DNA from 2 places in the Salipiger marinus genome. Region 2 is predicted to be linked to the other one. Evidence: riboswitches for the same ligand, from Rfam matches in the RefSeq annotation. Region 2 holds a riboswitch; the other holds the start of a gene.
What was found. Region 2 has a riboswitch for thiamine pyrophosphate ahead of thiD (bifunctional hydroxymethylpyrimidine kinase/phosphomethylpyrimidine kinase). Riboswitches for the same ligand answer to the same signal wherever they lie in the genome.
Positions count from the first base shown of each region.

Region 1: another riboswitch for thiamine pyrophosphate. It lies ahead of thiB (thiamine ABC transporter substrate binding subunit); the one in region 2 lies ahead of thiD (bifunctional hydroxymethylpyrimidine kinase/phosphomethylpyrimidine kinase).

Region 1 is NZ_JAYKSL010000004.1:116,133-119,527, forward strand. Features, by position in the region: gene VK682_RS07050 (ABC transporter permease family protein) at 1-476, opposite strand, end outside; gene thiB (thiamine ABC transporter substrate binding subunit) at 452-1,432, opposite strand; TPP riboswitch at 1,470-1,573, opposite strand; gene aroC (chorismate synthase) at 1,666-2,766, shown strand; gene VK682_RS07065 (methyl-accepting chemotaxis protein) at 2,801-3,395, opposite strand, start outside.
Region 2 is NZ_JAYKSL010000001.1:7,501-10,895, reverse strand. Features, by position in the region: gene VK682_RS00050 (FAD-dependent oxidoreductase) at 1-482, opposite strand, end outside; gene thiD (bifunctional hydroxymethylpyrimidine kinase/phosphomethylpyrimidine kinase) at 479-1,282, opposite strand; TPP riboswitch at 1,342-1,442, opposite strand; gene VK682_RS00040 (AI-2E family transporter) at 1,486-2,529, opposite strand; gene VK682_RS00035 (response regulator transcription factor) at 2,681-3,283, opposite strand.

The sequences.
Region 1 (3,395 bases), on a different contig from region 2:
ATGGCGTGCCAGCCCTGCAGCAGCAGCCGTGTCGCCAAGGGCAGGTTGAAGAACACATGCGCCAGCACCACGCCATGCAGCCCGTAAATGCTGAGCGTGGGCAGTCCTGCGGCGCGCAGCGCGCCGTTCAGCACGCCGTTCTGGCCGAACACCGCCACCAGCCCCAGCACCGCCACCAGCGTCGGCAGGATGAACGGCGCCCCCAGCAGCGCCACCAGCAGGCCGCGCCCGGCAAACCGCCGCCGCGCCAGCGCCCGCGCCAGCGGAACCGCCAGCACGGTGCTGACGGCCGCCGACAGCAGCGCCTGCCAGAGCGTGAAGCGCAGCGCCTGCCAATCGCCGGGGCCAAGCCGCCCCCAGTCGCCCGCGCGCCACAGCACCGCCGCCACCGGCCCCAGCACCAGCCCTGCCACCGCCAGTGCCGCCACTGCGGCAGGCAGGGCGCGCAGGCTCACTGCGACAGCGCCCGCCGCCACGCCTCGATCGCCTCGTCGCGCAGCGCCGCCGCCTCGTCTTCGGAATAGAACAGCACGGTCTCGGGCAGGTCCAGCTCGCGGAAACCTTCTGGCCAGCGCGCGCGCGGCAGCGCCGCCGGGAAGGACCAGTTGCCGGTCGCGATCATCTCCTGAAACTCGGGCGTCAGCAGAAATTCCATGAACTGCTGCGCAAGCTCCGGCTGGTCGGTGGAGGCGACCTTTGCCGCCAGTTCCACCATCAGGTAGTGACCTTCGGGAAAGATCGCGGCCTTCTTGCTGCGGTCATCCTCGGCGATGATGTGATAGGCGGGGCTGGTGGTGTAGCTCAGCACCATATCCGCCTCGCCCTCGGTGAACAGGCCGTAGCTTTCGGACCAGCCCCGGGTCACGGTCAGGATTTTGGGCGCAAGCTTCGCCCATGCCGCCTCGGCCTCCTCGCCGAACACCGCCTGCACCCAGAGCACCAGCGCCAGACCAGAGATGGAGCTGCGCGGATCCTGAAGGACGATCTTCAGGTCATCCGGCGCGTCCAGCAGCGCCTGAAAGCTCTGCGGCGGTTCCGCCAGCCGGTCACTATTGTAGACAAAGGCGGTGTGGCCGTAATTATAGGGCAGGAACGTGTCGTCCTGCCAGTCGATCGGCAGGGTCAGCGGCGCCAGATCGACGCCATGCGGCGCGAACAGCCCCGATTCCCGCGCCTGTTTCGTCACGTCGGTGTTCAGGCCAAAGACGACATCGGCCTCGGTCCGCGCGCCTTCCAGCAGCAGCCGGGGCAGCAGGTCGCCGGGACGGAACTGCAGGTCGCAGTTGCAGCGCGCCTCGAACATCTCTTCGATCCGGGGGCCGGGCCCCCATTCCGAAACGATGTAATCGCCCGCATAGACGGTCAGAACAGCGTCCTGCGCCAGAGCGGAACTGGCAGCCAGACATCCCGCGGCAAAGGTGATGGCCTTCATGGCATCCTCCATACTTGCGGCGAGAGGGCAAGACGGGCCAAGGGGCCGGAACCTTCCCTCCGCCGGTGTCAACCGGATCAGGTTCAACGGGTTCGCGTCGCGCATCTCAGCCGGTTCGATCCGGCACCCCGAGGTAGCGCCAGACCTAGCCCTGCGCCCCGGCTCTGGCAAGGTGAAATCCCTTGAGCGGCAGGCGGCGCTGCCCTAGGAGGGGCCGCAAAGGAGACCCGCCCATGAGCCTCAACACCTTCGGCCATCTCTTCCGCGTCACCACCTGGGGCGAAAGCCACGGGCCGGCGCTTGGCGCCACCGTGGACGGCTGCCCGCCGGGCATCGCCGTGGACGAGGCGGCGCTGCAGCGCTGGCTGGATCTGCGCAAGCCGGGACAGAACCGCTTTACCACGCAGCGGCGCGAACCCGACGCGGTGCGCATCCTGTCGGGCGTGTTCGACGGGCGGACCACCGGCACCCCGGTGCAGCTGATGATCGAAAACACCGACCAGCGGTCCAAAGATTATTCCGAGATCGCCGAGAAATTCCGCCCCGGCCATGCCGACATCACCTATTTCCAGAAATACGGCCTGCGCGACTATCGCGGCGGTGGCCGGTCCTCGGCGCGGGAAACCGCCGCGCGGGTGGCGGCGGGCGGTCTGGCCCGGGCGGTGCTGGCGCAGCTTATGCCGGGGCTGACGATCCGGGGTGCCATGGTGCAGATGGGGCCGCGCGGCATTGACCGCGCCCGGTATGACGCCGAGGAGATCGCCCGCAACCCGTTCTGGTGCCCCGATGCGCAGGCGGCGGCAGACTGGGCCGAGTATCTGGACGGGCTGCGCAAATCCGGCGAAAGCGTCGGCGCCGTCATCGAGGTGGTGGCAGAGGGCCTGCCTGCCGGTCTGGGTGCGCCGATCTATGGCAAGCTCGACACCGAACTGGCGGCGGCGATGATGTCGATCAACGCGGTCAAGGGCGTGGAGATCGGCGACGGCATGGCCGCCGCCGCGCTGACCGGCACCGAGAATGCCGACGAGATCTTCATGGGCCCCGACGGTCCGGTCTATGGCTCCAACCATGCGGGCGGCATTCTGGGCGGCATCTCCACCGGGCAGGAGGTGGTGGTGCGCTTTGCCGTCAAGCCGACCTCGTCGATCCTGACGCCGCGGCGGACCATCACGCGCGACGGCACCGAGACGGAGATCGTGACCAAAGGCCGCCACGATCCCTGCGTGGGCATCCGCGCCGTGCCGGTGGGCGAAGCGATGATGGCCTGCGTGCTGCTGGATCATCTGCTTCTGCATCGCGGTCAGGTGGGTGATGCGGGCGGGCGGATCGGCTGACCCGCCTCCGCGCCAGCTCCTGAGCCGCAGCGGCTCAGAACTCCTGCCATGAGACGCCGCCCCCCATAGCGGCGCGGATGGGCTGCACCATGACGGGTTGCGACGGCGCTGCCGGGGCAAAGCTGCTTGGCGGGGCGGAGACCGGCACCACATCGGCGAGATCCGCCCCCTCTTCGCCCACGAAGCGGCTCAGCTGCGCGCTCAGCCGCTGCGCCTCGCTGTTAAGCTGCTGGCTGGCGGAACTGGTCTCGCCGACCATGGCGGCGTTCTGCTGGGTCACCTTGTCCAGCTCTGCCACGCCCACGTTGATTTCCTGAAGCCCGGCGGCCTGCTCCCGCGCGGCGGTGGCGATCTCGGCGACCATCTCGGACACTTCGTTCACGCTTTGCACGATATCGGCCAGCGAGGCGCCGGTCTGCTCCACCAGCTGCCCGCCATCGCGCACCTGCTGCGAACTGTTGGAGACCAGCGCCTTGATCTCGCGCGCCGATTCCGAGGCCCGCTGCGCCAGCGACCGCACTTCGGAGGCCACGACGGAAAAACCCTTGCCGCTTTCCCCGGCCCGCGCCGCCTCGACCCCGGCATTCAGCGCCAGAAGGTTGGTCTGGAAGGCGATGTCGTCGATCACG
Region 2 (3,395 bases):
GCCTCCGGCTGCACCGTCACGCCCTGCCGCGCGAGCCCGTCGCGCAGCGCCGACAGCGCCTGTCGCGGCGCCAGATGCGCCTCTGTCGGGAAGTGGAGCGCGCTGGCGTGACGGTCGGCCAGACCGGGGTCAAGCCCCGCCAGCCCCTCCCGGTCAAGCCGGACATGGCCGGAGGTGCGGCGGGCGAAGCGGTCCAGCTCCTGCCGGTCGCGCTGCAGCGTCACCACCAGCGAGCCCGCGCGGGTCACCTCTGCGCCCGCCTGCTGCCACCAGTCGGCGGCCTCCTGACCCTGCGCCACGATCTGCGGATCGGCGGATTCGCCTTCGCAGAAGGGCGCGAGCATGCCGCCCGCCCACCATGAACAGCCCTGCGGCCCCGGTCCGCCCGACGGATCGACCAGCTGCACCGCGATGCCACAGCGCAGCAGTTCGGTCGCGGTGCAGAGCCCGGCGACGCCCGCGCCCAGAATGGTGACGGTCATGGCCAGACCTCGTGGAAGTGATGCACCGGGCCATGACCCGCGCCTATCCCAAGCCTGTCGGCGGCTCGGATCGCACCCTGCAGCCAGCCATGGGCGCGGGCCACCGCCTCGGGCAGGACCACGCCCTTGGCCAGTTCGGCGGCAATGGCGGAGGCATAGGAACAGCCGGTGCCATGGGTGTTGCGGGTGGTCTGCCGCGGCGCGCTGAAGCTGTGGGTGCGCTGCGGCGTGACCAGCAGATCGCTGCAGGTGGTGCCGCTGGCATGGCCGCCCTTCATCAGCACCGCCGCCGCGCCAAGCGCCAGCAGCGCGTGGCCCTGCGCCTCGGCCTCGGGCAGGGAGCGGGCGGGGGCCGTGCCCAGAAGCCGCGCGGCTTCGGGCAGGTTGGGGGTCAGCAGCGCGGCGCGGGGCAGCAGATGCGTGCAGAGCGCCTGTTCGGCCTCGGGCGCCAGCAGCGCATCACCGGATTTGGCGACCATCACCGGATCCAGCACGATCGGCGCTGTGGTCTTGGCCAGCGCGCGGGCCACCGCCATGGTCACCCCGGCGCTGCCCAGCATGCCGATCTTGACCGCATCCGCGCCGATGTCGTCCAGAACCGACGCGATCTGCGCCGCGACCAGATCAGGCGGCAGCACCTGCACCGCCTGCACGCCCACGGTGTTCTGGGCGGTGATGGCGGTGAGGGCGGTGGTTGCATAGACGCCGCGCGCCGAGGCGGATTTCAGGTCGGCCTGTATGCCCGCCCCGCCGCCGCTATCGGAGCCGGCCACGATCAGAAGTCTGGGGATTCCTCCCATGCGCGTCCTCCAAGCTTGGGGTGCCATGGAAAACGGGCGCATGCCGGGCCTGTGACGACCGAAGATGTGGTCCCGTTCCCTACGCCGGCATTGCCCGGATCAGGTTCGACGGGTTGGCGGCTGCCTCTCAGCCCCTTGCAGGGCACCCCGACGGAATGGTTGAACGCTAAATCAGTTTGGAGCCAGGTGCAAGACGGCGGTTTTCAGATGCGCCCGGAGGCGGAGAGCATGATGGCGATGGGCCGCGTCGCGTTGATTTCCCCCAGCACGATGATCAGGCTGGCGGTGAGCGGCACCGCCAGAACCGCGCCGGGAATGCCCCAGAGCGCGCTCCAGAAGGCCAGCGCGAAAAGCACGACAAAGGGGCTGAGGTTGAAGGCACGGCCCATCATCCGCGGCTCCAGCACGCCGGCCACGAACATCTGCGCTGCGGTCAGCCCCAGCGCCAGCAGCGCCGCGGTGCCCAGATCGCCGAACTGGGCAAGGCCCAGCAGCACCGGAAAGATCACCGCCACCATCGAGCCGATATAGGGGATGTAGTTCAGGAACCCGATCAGGATGGCCCAGAACAGCGCAAATTCCAGCCCGAACGGCAGCATGACCCCATAGGACAGTCCGGCGAGGATGACATTGACCACGGTCTTGACCGACAGGTATTCGCCCACCCGCGTGTTGATCCGCCGCAGCAGATCCAGCGTGCGCGCCCCCCGGTCCTGATCGCCAAGCGCCTGCGTCAGCTTGGCGGGCATCCGCGCACGCTCCGCCATGGAGAAAGAGGCATAGAGCACGACCAGAAACAGCATCCCGCCCAGCCCCTGCAGGGAGTAAAGCACCGGCGTCACGATCTGCTGCACGTTCAGCCGGTCGATGGTGGACTGGCGGATGGTTTCCCATGTCGGTTCGTTTTCGATCCCCATGATGCGGGCGGACTGGGTCACCAGCCCTTCGAGGTTGGATTCGTATTTCGGCAGGGCCTGCGCCACTTTGGTGAAGCTGTCGACGATATGGCTGAACAGCAGCAGCATGCCGATGGCGAAGAGAAACAGCACCAGCGCGCGGCGGGCGAATCCCGGCAGGCGCCCGAGAATCGGAATGGACTGCATGCGCTGGGCCGCCGCCGACAGGACATAGACCACGATCATGGCGATCAGGACCGGCAGCAGAACCGGCTTGCCGATGTGGAGAAGCCAGCCGATCATGATCGAGACCGCCACAAAGTAGGTAAAATCGCGTAGCTGGACATTCATGCGCTGCCAGTCTCCTTCCCCTCTTCCTGAGGGATGAAGGTGACCTTGCAACCGGCTGGTGGCAAGGGCGAGGCGACGGTTTCCGGTCATGGCCGGGGCAAGTGCCTGTCCAAAGGCAGCGCCGGGACTGGAAACTGGTGGAAACGACAGGTCAGGCGATGTTCAGCTCCTTCGCGATCATGGCGGCATGGGTGCGGTTGCGCGCCTCCAGCTTGCGGCTCAGCGTCTTGACGTGAAGCTTGATGGTCACCTCCTGCAGGTCGAGATCCCGCGCGATTTCCTTGTTCGATTTCCCCTCGCACAGACCGCGCAGCACTTCGCGTTCGCGTGAGGTCAGGTCCGCCCCCTTGCCCTTTGGCTCCTGCGTCATGAAGCGGTAGGGCGCGAAAATCTCTCCGCCAGCCATGACATGGGCGGCGCTGACGATGGTGCGGGCAGGCAGTGTTTTGGGAATGAACCCGGCGGCGCCGCTGCGGATCGCTGCCTCCGCAATATCGGGCGTAGCGGTGCCCGACAGCAGCGCCACGGGGCGCTGGCCGTTCGCTGCGCGCATCCGGTCCATGCCGGACAGGCCGCCCATGCCCGGCATGTTGTAGTCCAGCAGCACCAGATCGAATCCGTCCTGCTCCGCCACCTTCTGGAGCGCGTCGTCAAGGTCGGCGGCGGTTTCGACCTCCTCGATCCCTTCGGCGCGCAGAAAGGCCGCGAGCGTTTCGCGCACCAGGTCGTGATCGTCTGCAACCAGAATGCGCATGTGTCATGTCCTGTCATCGTCTTCCCGACCCTCTGTATGGCCCCCAGTCCTTACCTTTTGGTTTCCTTGCGTCAGAAAATCTGCCGATCAGGTCTTTGCGCTTTGGTAAGGC